DNA from 3 places in the Leclercia sp. LSNIH3 genome. Region 1 is predicted to be linked to each of the others. Evidence: predicted binding sites of a transcription regulator. Region 1 holds the regulator's gene; each other region holds the start of a gene.

Region 1 (5,676 bases):
GCCAATCAGGGTATCGGCCAGCCGGGCGATAATAAATTGCTCGCCGTTCAGGGTCAGCAGTTGCAGGGTATATACCGCTGTGACCGTAAAGCCCACCGTCGCCCAGCCGTAGCTCTTGCGAATGATCAGGTAGCTCACCAGGGTCACTATCAGCATTCCGGCAAGGGTATAACCTTCCGGGACGTGTAAGTGCAGGGTCACGCCCGCGATGATCAGCCCCACCATGGTGCCGGCCGCCCGGTGAAGAATACGTACCCGCGTCGCGCTGTAGCCGTTTTGCGTCACCAGCAGCACGGTCATTAGGATCCAGTAAGGTTTCGGCAGGTGCAGCGCCATGCCCATCAGGCTGGCGATACTCAGCATCACGCTGATGCGCGCCGCATTACGCAGGGCGGCAGACTTCAGCGACAGATAGCTTTTGAGGGCGGGGAACAATGGCAGGCGTTTCTGTTTGTCGGCCATCAGATCGCGCGGATAGAGCGGGCGTTGCGTGCGCAGAACGCGGGCAATACGGCTGAAGTGCCAGGCGCAGAACTGGCCCACCGGGTTATCCGGGTGCTGACGGGCGATTTTCTCCAGCGCGCCAAGCTGCTTGTCCATGGTAAACCGGGTGGGATAACGATGATAGAGAATATCGTCAGCCAACACCCGCAGGCGTGCCGCAACGGTCTGCGCGTTCCAGCGTATCACCGCTTCGGCGTGGCTGCGCTCCACCAGCTTCTGCACCTCCTTCGGGTGATGCAGGCTGACCGAGATATGCTCCTGCAGATCCAGCCCCACCTGGAAGGTGCGCAGCAGGCGTTTGTATTCGTGATTTCTGTTGGCCGCCAGCATATGCAGCTGCTGATAACAGAGGCTGATCAGATCGACCACCTTCTGCTGGCGAGCCAGCAGCGGCGGCAACGATTTTTCAGGGTCGGTATGCTGCGTCAGCAGGGTGTATTTTGCTTCGCAATAATCGGCCAGCTGCTGATAGAGCACGCTCAAGGATTCCCGCAGCGGTTGTTCGCGCCACATCCAGAACCAGAACCAGTTAAACAGCCCGTACCAGAGGGTGCCCAGCGTATAGAGCAGTAGCGGCTCCCAGACCGGCATGTTCCCCGCCAGGCTCAGGGTAAAGATGGCCGCAATCAGCGAGGCGGGCAGCAGTCGGGCATGCAGGGCACTGATCTCTGCCGTGACCCCTAACGTCATCGCCAGCACGGTCAGAATGAGGGGCAGCGGAATATCGCGCGCCAGCAACAGCTGTACGGCCAGGCTACAGCCGGCAAACAGGCAGCCGCCAATAGTCAGGCGTTTAAAAAAGCGTTTATGCGGTGTGTCCAGGCCAGCAATGTTGCAGCAGGCAGGAACGAGGGAGAAGAGCAGGCCGTGTTGCAGATCGCCGAGGATCAAACCTACAGCCACAGGAAGACACAACACCAGCGTTTGCCGCAGTGCGTAGTTAACTTCCGGGTGATAAATGAGCCTGCGCCACATGGGTGATAGAGACAAAAACGGCGTGTCATCATGCGATGTCACGCCGTTTTAGCGGAATTAACGTGTTCCGTAAACCACGATGGTTTTACCGTGGGCAGAAATCAGGTTTTGATCTTCCAGCATTTTCAGAATACGGCCTACTGTCTCACGAGAACATCCGACGATCTGACCAATCTCCTGACGGGTAATTTTAATTTGCATACCGTCCGGGTGGGTCATGGCGTCTGGCTGTTTCGCCAGGTTCAGCAGGGTCTGAGCAATGCGGCCTGTTACGTCGAGGAAGGCGAGGTTACCCACTTTCTCGGACGTGACCTGCAGACGGCGAGCCATCTGCGAAGAGAGGCGCATCAGGATATCCGGGTTAACCTGAATGAGCTGGCGGAACTTTTTATAGGAGATCTCAGCCACTTCACACGCGGTTTTTGCACGGACCCAGGCGCTACGCTCCTGTCCTTCTTCAAACAGGCCCAGTTCGCCGATGAAATCTCCCTGATTCAGGTAAGAGAGGATCATCTCTTTGCCTTCTTCATCTTTGATCAGCACTGCCACCGAGCCTTTGACGATGTAATACAACGTTTCCGCTTTTTCACCCTGGTGAATCAGCGTGCTCTTCGATGGGTACTTATGAATATGGCAATGAGACAAGAACCATTCGAGAGTCGGGTCTGTTTGCGGTTTGCCAAGCACCATGCGCTGTTATCCTCTGTTATAAGCTGGCTCCAGAGTCTGGCTATGTACCTGTACTCTGGGGTTGCAATCGAATTCTTCCCCTTGCCTGGGGTCTGGCCTGCACAATAATTAGCAGCCTGTAATGTGTGATGTCCTCTGCATACATGTGCAACGTCAATGTATTACTGTAGCATCTCGACTGTTTTAGCATAGCTTTCGCCGCCTGTCTCCTGGTGTCTCGCTTCAGCTTGATGCAGGTCGACTTCCGTTGTCAGAATTGTTACTGACGCGTAATCTGTCAGGAAAAATGCAATCCTGGAGTTAATTAAAATGCAAGCACGTGTGAAATGGGTCGAAGGGTTAACGTTCCTTGGTGAGTCGGCTTCCGGGCACCAGATTTTAATGGATGGCAACTCCGGCGACAAAGCGCCAAGCCCGATGGAAGTTGTCCTGATGGCGGCAGGCGGATGCAGCGCGATCGACGTGGTGTCGATCCTGCAAAAAGGACGTCACGATGTGACCGACTGTGAAGTTAAGCTGACCTCAGAGCGTCGTGAAGAGGCGCCGCGCCTGTTCACCCATATCAATCTTCATTTCGTGGTCACCGGCAAACAACTGAAAGACGCTGCGATATCCCGCGCGGTGGATCTCTCTGCGGAGAAGTACTGTTCCGTAGCGCTGATGCTGGAGAAAGCGGTCAACATTACCCACTCGTATGAAGTGATCGAGGCGTAAGCCCCGGATAAAACGCCGGGCGGCACGTCGTTTGCCCGGCCAGTAGGTTTCTGTAGGCCCGTTAGCGTAGCGCCACCGGGCGACACAGCCTCAGTCGATCTTCTTCCCTTCCATCAACCGCTGCACCAGCGGCATCATGATTAACTCCATCGCCAGCCCCATCTTCCCGCCCGGGACCACCAGCGTATTGATGTGCGAGATAAACGAGCCCTGTAGCATCGCCAGTAGCCAGGGGTAATCGATATTGTCCAGATTGCGGAAATGGATCACCACGAAGCTCTCGTCCAGCGAAGGGATGCCTTTAGCGGCAAAGGGGTTCGAGGTGTCCACGGTCGGGACGCGCTGGAAGTTAATGTGGGTGCGGGAAAACTGTGGCGTCAGGAAGTTAATGTAATCCTCCATGGAGCGCACCACGGAGTCCATCACCGCCTCGCGGGAATGGCCGCGTTCGCTGGTATCCCGCGTCAGCTTCTGGATCCACTCCAGGTTGACAATAGGCACGACCCCCACCAGCAGATCAACATGGCGCGCCACGTCGTGATCCGGCGTGACTACCCCGCCATGCAGGCCTTCGTAAAAGAGGACGTCGGTCGGTTCCGGCAGCGGCTGCCAGGGGGTAAAGGTGCCTGGCACCTGGTTCCAGGGCACCGCTTCGTCATAGGTGTGCAGGTATTTGCGCGACTGGCCGGTGCCGCTCCGCCCGTATTCGGCGAAGGTTTGTTCCAGCAGGCCAAAGTCGTTCGCTTCAGGGCCAAAATAGCTGATGTGTTTGCCGAGATCGCGCGCCTTACGGATGGCCATGTCCATCTCAGGACGGGTGAAGCGGTGAAAGCTGTCGCCTTCCACTTCTGCGGCACGCAGATGCAGCTGGGAGAAGATCTTACGAAAGGCGAGGCTGGTGGTGGTGGTACCCGCACCACTCGACCCTGTAACGGCAATAACCGGATGTCTGGCAGACATAGCAACTCCCTGAATGGAAAGAGGTCGCGGTTAACCGCGAAATTGATTGCGAGGCATGATGTTGACGGTTTCGTGCAGCTCTGACCATACCACCAGCACCTCACCGCTTTGCAGCTGGCGCCTGATATCGGCCACCTTCTGCTCAAGCGAACGTTCCTGTTCACCATAATCGGTGCCTTCGCGTAACACAAAGCTTTCAATCAGATTATCCAGCGTTTCGGGAGCCAGATCTTGCCAGGGAATAATCATCTTATCGGTTCCAGGTATGTGGTCAGCCAGTCCGGGATACGCGTTTCCAGCCACATCTTCGGACGACGTAGCGTGCCGCCGACAAAGCCCACGTGCCCGCCATGTTCGGTCAGCTGATACTGCACGTTCGCGGGCAAAAACTCCTGCGCGGGTATCGAATGATGATCCATAAAAGGATCGTCTTTAGCATGAATAATCAGCACCGGTTTGGTGATCTTACTCAACAACGGCATGGCGCTGCACTGGCGATAGTAGTCAATAGCATCGGCAAACCCGTGAATTTTGGCGGTGATCAGATCGTCAAATTCGCGCAGGCGACGCACTTTCTTCAGCTGTCGCAGACTGACCGGCAGCGTATCCGGGTAAGCTTTTAGTTTGCGTGCGGCATTGGCTTTGAGCAAGTTCAGCAGATAGCGCTGATAAACGCGCGAGAAGCCCTTATCCATATGATAGCTGCAGTGCTCCAGCATAAAGGGGGCGGAGACGATGGCGGCGGCATCCAGCGGAACCGTGTCACCCTCTTTTGCCAGCAGGCAGGCGAGCATGTTTCCTCCCAGCGAATAGCCCACTGCCGCCGTCGGGGCCGGGCCGTGGGTCTCTGCCAGCCAGCGCAGGAACCAGGTGCCATCTTCCGTTTCGCCGGAGTGGTAGATGCGTTTCTGGCGATTGGGTTCACCGCTGCATCCTCTGAAGTGCATCACTACACCCAGCCAGCCACGCGCTTTCGCCGCCTGAATCAGGCCGTGAGCGTAGGGGCTGTGCAGACTGCCCTCCAGACCATGAAAGACCACCAGCCGGGGTTTGTGCTGTGCCTGCACCGGGTCTTCACTCCAGGCTAAATCAACAAAATCATCATCCGGCAGGTCAAGGCGCTGCCAGACGGGGGTAAAAAGCACTTTACGGCGGATGAGGCGCGGCAGCATGGTCTGCAGGTGTCGATTCGACACGCCCCGCATGGGGACAAAAGTCGCGCTCTCGTCGGGCGTAAAGTTAAATTCGGATGGAATTGTCTGCGTCATAACGATGTGATGTTAACTCTTTTCAATTGTTCACTATACCTTCCGAATCGGCTCCTGTTTATAAAAAGAGACGCAGGCCTGAGATTTCATCCCCCTCGCGGCGCACCTTTTTCTGCCCTTAGTCTGTTGTTTAACAGCAGGTAATGATCCTGATCACAATTTATCACCTTCATTATTACTCTCAGGCTAACGATTCTGTTCCAGGCTTAATTGATGGCTTTATCACCAGAGAGCACACTTAACTCAGCGTTAAGCAAATCTAAAGATGTGCTGAATCAGGAGGTTAACAATGTTATCAGGGCAAACGCCAGCCCGGAGCTGGAATACGCGTCGCACTGAAAAAGCGCGCCGCCTGGCTTCCGTCCCGGTGCAGGGCAAGGTACTGCCAACAGGCGACCTTGTCGCCATGCTGGAAAAACTGATCGCCCCAGGCGACAAAGTGGTGCTGGAAGGGAATAACCAAAAACAGGCAGATTTTCTTTCACGAATGCTAGCCGAAGTGAACCCGCAAATCGTTCACGACCTGCATATGATTATGCCGAGCGTCGGTCGTAGCGAGCACCTG
Region 2 (5,676 bases), 2.0 Mb from region 1:
ACTGGGTGAGTATTTTGAGCGTCTGTCCACCAACTATTTCTTTGCCGATTTCTGGCTGGGCGATACCGTGGCGAATGGCCCGTTTGTTCACTACCCAAATGAAAAATGGTTCCCGCTGACCGAAGACGACGAACTGCCAGAAGGGATCCTCGACGATCGCCTGCGCGCGTTTTACGATCTGGAAAATCAGCTGACCGCCAGCATGCTGATCGATCTACAGTCAGGTAACGAAGATCGCGGTATCTGCGCCCTGCCGTTTACCCGTCAGTCTGATGAACAAACCGTCTATATCCCGATGAACATCGTCGGCAACCTGTATGTCTCAAACGGAATGTCCGCCGGTAACACCCGCAACGAAGCGCGCGTTCAGGGCTTGTCCGAGGTGTTTGAGCGTCATATTAAAAACCGCATTATCGCAGAATCCATCAGCCTGCCGGAGATCCCGGCTGACGTGCTGGCCCGCTATCCGGGCGTGGTGGAGTCCATTGCCAAACTGGAAGCCGAAGGTTTCCCAATCTTTGCCTATGACGGCTCTCTGGGCGGTAAGTACCCGGTGATCTGCGTCGTGCTGTTCAACCCGGCGAACGGCACCTGCTTCGCCTCCTTCGGTGCACACCCGGACTTCGGCGTGGCGCTGGAGCGTACCGTCACCGAACTGCTGCAGGGCCGTAGCCTGAAAGATCTGGACGTGTTTACCCCGCCGACCTTCGATGATGAGGAAGTGGCTGAGCACGCCAACCTGGAAACCCACTTCATCGACTCCAGCGGCTCGATCTCCTGGGATATGTTCAAGCAGGACGCGGATTATCCATTTGTTGACTGGAGCTTCGCTGGCACCACGGAAGAAGAGTTCGCTACCCTGATGGCGATCTTCACTGCCGAAAACCAGGAAGTGTACATCGCGGATTACGAGCACCTGGGCGTGTACGCCTGCCGTATTCTGGTTCCGGGCATGTCCGATATCTATCCGGTTGAAGACCTGTGGCTGGCGAACAACAGCATGGGCGCGCACCTGCGCGAAACCCTGCTGGCCCTGCCGGAGAGCGCGTGGGAGAAAGAGGACTATCTGAACCTTATTACCCAACTGGACGACGAAGGCCACGACGACTTTACCCGCGTGCGCGAGCTGCTGGGCCTGGCAACAGGCAAAGATAACGGCTGGTACACCCTGCGTATCGGTGAGCTGAAGGCGATGCTGGCGCTGGCAGGCGGCGATCTTGAGCAGGCGCTGATCTGGACCGAGTGGACCATTGAGTTCAACGCCTCGGTCTTCAGCGCAGAACGCGCGAATTACTATCGTTGTCTGCAGACGCTGCTGTTGCTGGCGCAGGAAGAAGATCGTGAGCCGCTGCAGTATCTGAACGCCTTTACCCGCATGTACGGTGCCGACGCGGTAGAGAATGCCAGCGCAGCCCTGAGCGGCGAAGCGCCATTCTACGGCCTGCAGGCAGTGGATAGTGATCTGAAAGCCTTCCCTGCTCACCAGTCGTTGCTGAAGGCCTATGAGAAATTGCAGAAGGCCAAAAGCGCTTACTGGGCTAAATAACGTTACATAGCATTACAAACAGTAGGCGTATACAATCACCTACGTTATATTACGGGGCAATTTTATTGCCCCGTTTTTTTATTTCTGCGGCAAGAAATTTTAATTGTAATAATAAGGTTAAATAATGGTAGCTATGATATTGGCGACCTACCGGTTATTGTTACTTTTTATATTAAATACTCCATTATAATTAACTGCCCGGGAGAAGGTATTAAGAAAAAAATCAAATCATTTTATAACTTTTAAAATATATTTTTATACGGATAATCAAATACTTACACCGCATTCGCTGGAAAACCACGCACTTTGCGGGCCTATAAGCCAGGCGAGATATGATCTACATCAATTTCTCTTCTATAATGCTTTGTTAGTATCTCGTCGCCGACTTAATAAAGAGAGAGTTAGTGTGAAAGCTGACAACCCTTTTGATCTTTTACTCCCAGCCGCAATGGCAAAAGTTGCCGAAGAAGCGGGTGTCTATAAAGCAACGAAACAACCGATGACGACGTTCTTCCTGGCCATCACTGCCGGGGTGTTCATCTCCATTGCCTTTGTTTTCTATATCACCGCCACCACCGGTACTGCCGGGATGCCTTTTGGTATCGCTAAGCTTATCGGCGGCATCTGTTTCTCACTGGGTCTGATCCTTTGCGTAATTTGCGGCGCTGACCTCTTTACCTCAACGGTCCTTATCGTCGTCGCGAAAGCCAGCGGTAAGATAACCTGGGGTCAGCTGGCTAAAAACTGGCTCAACGTTTACGTTGGAAACCTGGTTGGCTGCCTGCTTTTTGTCCTGTTGATGTGGTTGTCAGGTGAATATATGACCGCCAACGGCGCATGGGGGCTTAACGTCCTGCAAACCGCCGACCACAAAGTACACCACACATTTATTGAAGCCGTTGCGCTTGGCATCCTCGCCAACCTGATGGTCTGCCTGGCCGTCTGGATGAGCTACTCAGGGCGCAGCCTGATGGACAAAGCCATGATCATGGTTCTGCCTGTCGCCATGTTCGTTGCCAGCGGCTTTGAACACAGTATTGCAAACATGTTTATGATCCCTCTGGGTATTGTAATCCGTGATTTTGCCAGCCCGGAGTTCTGGACCGCAGTCGGTTCCAGCCCGGAAAGTTTCTCTCACCTGACCGTTATGAACTTCATTACTGATAACCTGATCCCAGTCACAATCGGGAACATTATTGGCGGTGGTCTGCTGGTTGGGTTGACATACTGGGTCATTTACCTGCGTGGCGATAACCATCATTAATGGTTTTCTCAGGCAGTAAATAAAAAATCCACTTAAGAAGGTAGGTGTTACATGTCCGAACTTAATGAAAAGTTAGCCGCAGCATGGGAAGGTTTTGCCAAAGGTGATTGGCAGAATGAAGTCAACGTTCGTGACTTCATCCAGAAAAACTACACCCCATATGAAGGTGACGAATCCTTCCTGGCCGGTGCTACCGACGCAACCACTGCCCTGTGGGACAGCGTTATGGAAGGCGTTAAGCAGGAAAACCGCACTCACGCGCCTGTTGATTTCGACACCTCCATCGCGTCCACCATTACTTCTCACGACGCGGGTTATATCAACAAATCCCTCGAGAAGATTGTTGGTCTGCAAACTGAAGCACCACTGAAACGCGCGATTATCCCGTTCGGTGGTATCAAAATGGTAGAAGGTTCCTGCAAAGCGTACGATCGCGAGCTGGACCCAATGCTGAAGAAAATCTTCACTGAATACCGCAAAACCCACAACCAGGGCGTGTTTGACGTTTACACCAAAGACATCCTGAACTGCCGTAAATCAGGCGTCCTGACCGGTCTGCCAGATGCATATGGCCGTGGTCGTATCATCGGTGACTACCGTCGCGTTGCGCTGTACGGTATCGACTTCCTGCTGAAAGACAAATACGCACAGTTCCTGTCTCTGCAGTCCGATCTGGAAAATGGCGTTAACCTGGAAGCGACTATCCGTCTGCGTGAAGAGATCTCCGAACAGCACCGTGCGCTGGGTCAGATCAAAGAGATGGCAGCGAAATACGGTTGCGATATCTCCGGTCCTGCGACCAACGCTCAGGAAGCTATCCAGTGGACTTACTTCGGTTACCTGGCAGCGGTTAAATCTCAGAACGGCGCAGCAATGTCCTTCGGTCGTGTATCCACCTTCCTGGATGCCTACATCGAACGTGACCTGAAAGCAGGCAAAATCACCGAACAAGACGCACAGGAAATGATTGACCACCTGGTCATGAAACTGCGTATGGTTCGCTTCCTGCGTACCCCTGAGTATGATGAGCTGTTCTCCGGTGACCCAATCTGGGCAACTGAATCTATCGGCGGTATGGGCGTAGATGGCCGTACTCTGGTGACTAAAAACAGCTTCCGCTTCCTGAACACCCTGTACACCATGGGGCCATCACCGGAGCCGAACATCACTGTTCTGTGGTCTGAAAAACTGCCACTGAACTTCAAAAAATATGCCGCTAAAGTATCCATCGACACCTCTTCTCTGCAGTACGAGAACGATGACCTGATGCGTCCAGACTTCAACAACGATGACTACGCGATTGCATGCTGCGTAAGCCCAATGGTTGTTGGTAAGCAAATGCAGTTCTTCGGTGCGCGTGCTAACCTCGCGAAAACCATGCTGTATGCAATCAACGGCGGCGTTGATGAAAAACTGAAAATGCAGGTTGGTCCTAAGTCTGAGCCGATCAAAGGCGATGTCCTGAACTTCGACGAAGTGATGGATCGTATGGATCACTTCATGGACTGGCTGGCTAAACAGTACGTCACCGCGCTGAACATCATCCACTACATGCACGACAAGTACAGCTACGAAGCCTCTCTGATGGCGCTGCACGACCGTGACGTTGTTCGCACCATGGCATGTGGTATCGCAGGTCTGTCCGTTGCGGCTGACTCCCTGTCTGCTATCAAATATGCGAAAGTTAAACCAATTCGTGACGAAGACGGCCTGGCTGTAGACTTCGAAATCGAAGGCGAATACCCGCAGTTTGGTAACAACGACGCTCGCGTTGATGACATGGCGGTTGACCTGGTTGAACGTTTCATGAAGAAAATTCAGAAACTGACCACCTACCGTAACGCTATCCCGACTCAGTCTGTTCTGACCATCACCTCTAACGTGGTTTATGGTAAGAAAACCGGTAACACCCCAGACGGTCGTCGTGCTGGCGCGCCATTCGGACCAGGTGCTAACCCAATGCACGGTCGTGACCAGAAAGGTGCTGTTGCCTCTCTGACCTCCGTTGCTAAACTGCCGTTTGCTTACGCGAAAGATGGTATCTCTTACACCTTCTCTATCGTGCCAAATGCGCTGGGTAAAGACGACGAAGTGCGTAAAACCAACCTCGCGGGTCTGATGGATGGTTACTTCCATCACGAAGCGTCCATCGAAGGTGGTCAACACCTGAACGTGAACGTCATGAACCGTGAAATGCTGCTCGATGCGATGGAACACCCTGAGAAATATCCTCAGCTGACCATCCGTGTTTCTGGTTACGCTGTGCGTTTCAACTCGCTGACTAAAGAACAGCAGAAAGACGTGATTACCCGTACTTTCACTCAGTCCATGTAAGGGGATTTGACTGAAATGGCGCCGTAAAACGCGTACAATAAAGGCTCCACACAAGTGGGGCCTTTTTAACACCTCCCCTACCTTAGTCTCTTTTGCCCGCTATCTATAATGAATGGATAACAGCCAAAACAGACTCGACACAGCCGATTGAGTTGTGCATATACACAGGCCCCGGACGGGCCGAATCTGGAGATATCACCGCAATGTCAACTATTGGTCGCATTCACTCCTTTGAGTCCTGTGGCACCGTCGATGGCCCGGGCATCCGCTTTATCACTTTCTTCCAGGGCTGCCTGATGCGCTGCCTGTACTGCCATAACCGCGACACCTGGGATACTCACGGTGGCAAAGAAGTTACTGTCGAAGAATTAATGAAAGAGGTAGTGACCTACCGCCACTTTATGAACGCCTCTGGTGGCGGTGTGACGGCTTCCGGCGGAGAGGCGATCCTGCAGGCCGAATTCGTTCGTGACTGGTTCCGCGCCTGCCATAAAGAGAGCATTCATACCTGTCTGGATACCAACGGCTTTGT
Region 3 (5,676 bases), 360 kb from region 1:
TCCATCAGGCAGTTTCCCAGACATTACTCACCCGTCCGCCACTCGTCACCCGAGAGCAAGCTCTCTGTGCTACCGTTCGACTTGCATGTGTTAGGCCTGCCGCCAGCGTTCAATCTGAGCCATGATCAAACTCTTCAATTTAAGTTTGATGCTCGTGAATTAAACTTCGTAATGAATTACGTATGTTCACTCAGAGACTTGGTATTCATTTTTCGTCCGAGGACGTTAAGAATCCATGTCACTTTGAGTGCCCACACAGATTGTCTGATAAATTGTTAAAGAGCAGTGCAACGCGGCTTTCGCTCACCGTTGCGAGGTGGCGTATATTACGCTTTCCTCTTTCAGAGTCAAGCGATTATTTCACGCTTTTCTCTTCAACCGGCCCGGCTGTTTGTGTGAAGTGATTCACATCTGCCGTGTCGATGGAGGCGCATTATAGGGAGTTCTCTTCAGGCCGCAACCCTTAAATGACAGAAAAATGACTGACTGCTGCATTCCCCAGCAAAACCCCGCCTTATACGCATTTGCCCACAGAGTTATCCACAAAAACACTCAGATTCCCTGCGACATACACGCTAAGACGGGGCCAGAATCACTCTGCGACTTGCTCTTTCCTCACCAGAATGGTGGTTAAGGTAAAGGAAAGCACCAATGAGATCGCCACCCCTGCCAGAGCAAAGACAAAATACGGGCCTATATAAGCAGGCAAACTGAAGATGCTCGACAGAATGTAGCCATAGAGACGCACACCGAAGAAGGCAATAAAGGCTGAAGCCAGGGAGCTGGCCACCGTCGCGGCGATGAATGCTTTCTTGTAACGCGTCAGAACACCAAAGAGTGCCGGCTCGGTAATGCCCAGCAGCGCAGAGATGCCTGCCGATAGCGTAACGGTTCTTTCCTGACGGTCCCGGCTCAGACGCCAGATAGCAAATGTCGCCCCCGCAATCGCCATATTGGCCATAAACATCATCGGCATCAGCATGTCGTAGCCGCGGTCGCTAAAGTTCTGCAGAGCAATCGGCGTCATCGCATGGTGCATCCCGGTCAGGATCGCCACCGGGCGGATGGCACCAACGATAAGCCCGGCAAAGCTGGCCGACACGCTAAATAGCCCCTCTATAAAGAAGGCGAGTCCTTTACCGAGCCAGATTCCAATCGGGCCGATCACCACCAGCGCCGCCAGCGCACCTATAAAGAGGGTGAGCGTGGGCGTGAACACCGTTTTCAGAACATCCGGCATGATGCTGTCTACCCAGCGATGGATATAGCTCAATGCCAGCACTGAGAAGATCACCGGTATGACGCTCGAAGCATAGTTAAAGACGGAGACCGGGATCGCATTCATTAACCAGAGGGCACTAACCGCCCCCTCCTGATGGGTCGCCAGGGCTTTCGCTGCTTCTATTAAAGAAGGGTACATCAGACAGGCGGCCACCGCCGCGGCGAGATACTCGTTGGTCTTAAAGATCTTCGCCGCCGACACAGCAAGAAAGAACGGCAGGAAATAGAAGACGCCGCTGGCAATCAGGTCGATAACCATAACGGTATCGCTTTTCGCCGAAACCACCTTCAGCGCGATCAGCCCGGCCAGCAATCCTTTGATCATCCCGGCACCGGCAATGGCCGGAACAATCGGGCCAAACACCCCCGAGACGGTATCCATAAAGAGGGACACCAGGCTTTTACGTCCCTTTGTCGCCGTCGGCGCTTTCTCATTCCCCTGTCCGAGCACATTAAGCATTTGCTCGTACCAGCTGTTTACCTTTGGCCCGATAATCACCTGAAACTGATCGCTCTGGAGCTGCGCGCCAAGTACGCCAGGCAGATTTTTGATTGCGGTCTGGTCAACCTTATTATCGTCGATTAAATCAAACCGTAGCCGCGTCATACAGTGCCAGACTTTATTAATATTCCCCTGGCCGCCTACCAGACGAATAATATTATTGATGGCTTCTTGCGTCCCCATAAAGACTCCTGCCGGTATGGTTGTTGTTTTAGTGATGCCACGAGAATAGATAAACCACCCAGACAAAACAAACCAATAAAAGTTGATGTCGCTCACATTTAACCACTAACAGAGCCGCAAAACCGCTATCAATCCAAAATTGGTATGGTTTTTAATTAATATACATTCAAATAACTGACCAAAATAAATATTAAAAAAAACGGTTTACCTGTAAACATTTTTAGGGCGATGATATTCCTGTTCCGTATTTCCACAGCGCAGCAAAGGAGTTTTTCGTGACGCCTGTGATTATCAATAATATCGAGTGTTTTATTACCCGGCCGGACCGACATAACCTGGTGACTGTCCGGGTAACTACCGGGCAAGGGCTGGTAGGACACGGTTGTGCCACCTTTCAGCAGCGCCCGCTGGCGGTTAAAACGCTCGTGGATGAATACCTCAAACCGCTGCTGGTAGGCCGGGATGCCAGTAACATCGAAGATCTGTGGCAAATGATGAACGTTAACGCCTACTGGCGTAACGGCCCGGCGATGAATAATGCCATCTCCGGCGTGGATATGGCCCTGTGGGATATTAAAGGGCAGCTGGCTGGCATGCCGCTGTATCAGTTGCTGGGCGGTAAATCCCGCGATGCGATCCCGGCTTACAGCCACGCCAGCGGCGAAACGCTGGAGGAGCTTTTTACCTCCGTCGATCAACTGGTGGCGCAAGGCTATCGCCACATCCGCTGCCAGCTTGGTTTTTACGGCGGCACGCCATCGGCATTGCATGCCCCCGAGAACCCGACCCCGGGTGCGTGGTTCGATCAGCATGAATATATGCGTAATACCGTGGAAATGTTCCACGCCCTGCGCGAAAAATATGGCTGGAAGCTCCATTTCTTACATGACGTCCACGAACGTTTATTCCCGCAGCAGGCCGTACAGCTGGCAAAACAGCTCGAGCCTTATCAGCCCTACTTTATCGAAGATATTTTGCCGCCACAGCAGAGCGCCTGGCTGGAACAGGTTCGCCAGCAGAGCTGCGTGCCGTTGGCAATGGGTGAGTTATTCAATAACCCAGCTGAATGGCACGATCTTATCGTGAATCGCCGCATCGACTTTATTCGCTGCCACATCTCGCAGATCGGCGGTATCACACCCGCGCTGAAGCTGGCGCATCTGTGTCAGGCCTTCGGCGTACGTCTCGCCTGGCATGGCCCCGGTGATATGACCCCCATCGGCGTGGCGGTGAATACGCATCTGAACATTCACCTGCATAATGCGGCTATTCAGGAATTTATCCCGCGCTCCGCCACTACCGACAGCGTGTTCCCTGGCGCGCCAGAGGTGAAGGACGGGTTTATCTATCCCCCAACAGCGCCCGGCATCGGCACAGGCTTTAATGAAGAGCTGGCTCTCGCGCACCCGGTGGTCTATCGCCCACACGAATGGACGCAAAGCCGCCTGCCGGACGGCACCCTTCATACGCCCTGATTTTGTCGCCAGGCTAAATTATCGCGGTTATACGGGCTGACCCAGGTGCAGGTGTAGTTGATATCAATAATATCGCTCACTTCGAAGACCCGGCCTCCCTCCAGTATCCCGCGATTATTAATATGCATTGCCGGGCTGCCTTTTTTGCAGCCCAGAATGACTGCCTGTTCACGACTGACGCTGACCGCCCGGTAGGTCGTCAGCATATGTGAAATGATCAACCCTTTGCTAAGTACGTACTGCTGGATGGAACGCTCAATCGCCTGCTGATTAAGGTCCGGGAAATCTGCAACCGGCATGCTGGACACTTCCAGCTGTACAGGCTGGTCATCGACGTAGCGCAACCGGCAAAAGTGCCAGATAAAACTCTCTTCATCGATGCCGAAGATCTGCTGCGCCACGCGATCGGGCCTCTTCTTATGCAGGCTAATCATCCGGTAGCGCATCTGATCGAATCGTTTTTCCGTGATCGAGTTGTAAATCAGCGGGTTATTACGCGCATGCTCGTTGATCCAGATCCCCGATCCCTGCACGATCCGCACCACGCCAATACTGACCAATTTTCAGCGCCTGGCGGATAGTAAAACGCGAGACACCATACTCTTCAGCCAGCTGTCTTTCAGGGGGAAGCTTACGTGGCCCCGCCGTGGTGTCCTGGTAGATTTTGCTCAGCAGATCCTGGGTGACAAACTCTTTCTTTTTCATTGTTTGGTCCTGACGTCATTCAACGTTGCTTACACCTCAGCACTCCGGCACCCCCTGTGCCAGTAATCCCGGCCAGACTGCCCCCCAATCCGAACCATGCTCCATTCCGCTGACCACTTCCGTTTGCACGCACTTCCCCCCCACTGCCTGTTGAAAACGTCGGGCGACAGCAGGCGGCACGGTGGTGTCGGCCCCGCCACTGTAATGTATCTGCGGCAGGGCGCGAAGCGCGGGAGCACGATCGATTGCATTCTCAGCCGTGGGCATCGGCGTGACATGGTGAATGGCATTCACATACGCCACATCGAGATTGCCTGCCACCGTGCGCAGAGAACGCACATCGCTCCGGCGTTCCGCCAGCAGCGCAGCAATATTGCCGCCCCCGGAGTAACCCACCAAATCGAGCTGTACCCCAGGATAGCGCAGCACTATCTGGTTGAGCGCCTCGCTCATTGCATCAATCACCACGGGGGAGAAGCGGTCCTGCGTCCAGATATTTACGCGGCAGTTAGCCGGTAAGGGCGGCCCGATGAACTGGCAGGGCCGGGAAAGATAAAACACATTTGCCTGCTTATCTGCCGCAGCCAGTTTCAGGCCCGTGGGATTACGCGGCGTCGGATTATCGGACGGGATTGTGCGGCTCTTCCAGGCAAAGCCATCTCCTTCGATGTAAACCCGCAGGGAGTGAACCGGCGGCGTGATTCGATGCCATGCCACAACCGGGAAAAGCTCTGTGTCAAGTTTCTCACTGGTAAGACCACTATCGCTGGCTATTTTTTGCGCAGAGATGTACGGATCGACGGAAATACACCCTGCCAACAATAAAGATAAATTAATCAATACCGTTCCCTGCAAAAAGTGAGGATATATCCTCATACCGCCACCAGCCTTAACGCAAATTACTCACATGACAATTTATTGAGAATAAATTCACGCGGAAATAATTAAGCATTGCTTATTGTTTTCGGCAATGAATTGTATATTCTGCGCCCGAAGATATCGGATTAATCCGAAGAAATCACCGCTGCATTTTGCAAAAACATCGCAACTTTAATGATGGTACACCATGGAAAAGAAACGTCTTAGCCAGCTTATCTCTCTGCTGGTGGCATCAACGACCGCGCACGCCTACGCGACATCTCCAGAATTAATTATCAGTGCCCCGACCAGCAATGTGCAGATCGCTGACGCCAAAGAGTTAGTGCATATCACTCAGGCGGGAAGTGTCACCGGTGCCCCGGGTTCAGCATTAGCCGTTAATTCGGGCGTGAGTGTCACCACGCTGACCAATGATGGTTCCATCACCGACGTGATTAATACCCCCCTGTTCTTAAGCAGCCATGTGGTGCAGATTGATGGGACAGTAGGTGAGCTTAACAATAACGGAACCATTGCCAGCCTTAATCAGTACCAGAATGGCAGAGTGGTTGCGGTAGGTGAATCAGGTGTAATTAACACCTTCACCAACAGCGGCACCATTAAGGGTGTTCAGAACGTCTATAACTACTACGACTCAAATTCCTATAATAA

What was found. Region 1 encodes CRP, which controls carbon source genes, mostly activating them, when cyclic AMP is high. Its sites were predicted from a motif close to ATGTGANNNNNNTCACAT; they were not measured.
Region 2: a site for CRP is predicted at 1,877-1,894, ahead of focA (formate transporter FocA). Genes of this name have one in related genera too.
Region 3: a site for CRP is predicted at 2,047-2,064, ahead of C3F35_RS15615 (enolase C-terminal domain-like protein). Genes of this name have one in related genera too.

What each region holds. Positions count from the first base shown of each region.
Region 1 covers NZ_CP026387.1:2,846,818-2,852,493, forward strand. Annotated here, with positions in the region: gene C3F35_RS13715 (YccS/YhfK family putative transporter) at 1-1,479, opposite strand, end outside; gene crp (cAMP-activated global transcriptional regulator CRP) at 1,537-2,169, opposite strand; gene C3F35_RS13725 (OsmC family protein) at 2,479-2,883, shown strand; gene C3F35_RS13730 (phosphoribulokinase) at 2,974-3,843, opposite strand; gene C3F35_RS13735 (YheU family protein) at 3,874-4,092, opposite strand; gene C3F35_RS13740 (hydrolase) at 4,089-5,111, opposite strand; gene mdcA (malonate decarboxylase subunit alpha) at 5,401-5,676, shown strand, end outside.
Region 2 covers NZ_CP026387.1:799,250-804,925, forward strand. Annotated here, with positions in the region: gene ycaO (30S ribosomal protein S12 methylthiotransferase accessory factor YcaO) at 1-1,546, shown strand, start outside; gene focA (formate transporter FocA) at 1,953-2,810, shown strand; gene pflB (formate C-acetyltransferase) at 2,862-5,144, shown strand; gene pflA (pyruvate formate lyase 1-activating protein) at 5,348-5,676, shown strand, end outside.
Region 3 covers NZ_CP026387.1:3,207,688-3,213,363, reverse strand. Annotated here, with positions in the region: rRNA gene C3F35_RS15630 (16S ribosomal RNA) at 1-141, opposite strand, end outside; gene C3F35_RS15620 (PTS transporter subunit EIIC) at 593-1,966, opposite strand; gene C3F35_RS15615 (enolase C-terminal domain-like protein) at 2,242-3,441, shown strand; partial or broken gene C3F35_RS15610 (GntR family transcriptional regulator) at 3,429-4,146, opposite strand; gene C3F35_RS15605 (alpha/beta hydrolase) at 4,183-5,022, opposite strand; gene C3F35_RS15600 (autotransporter family protein) at 5,213-5,676, shown strand, end outside.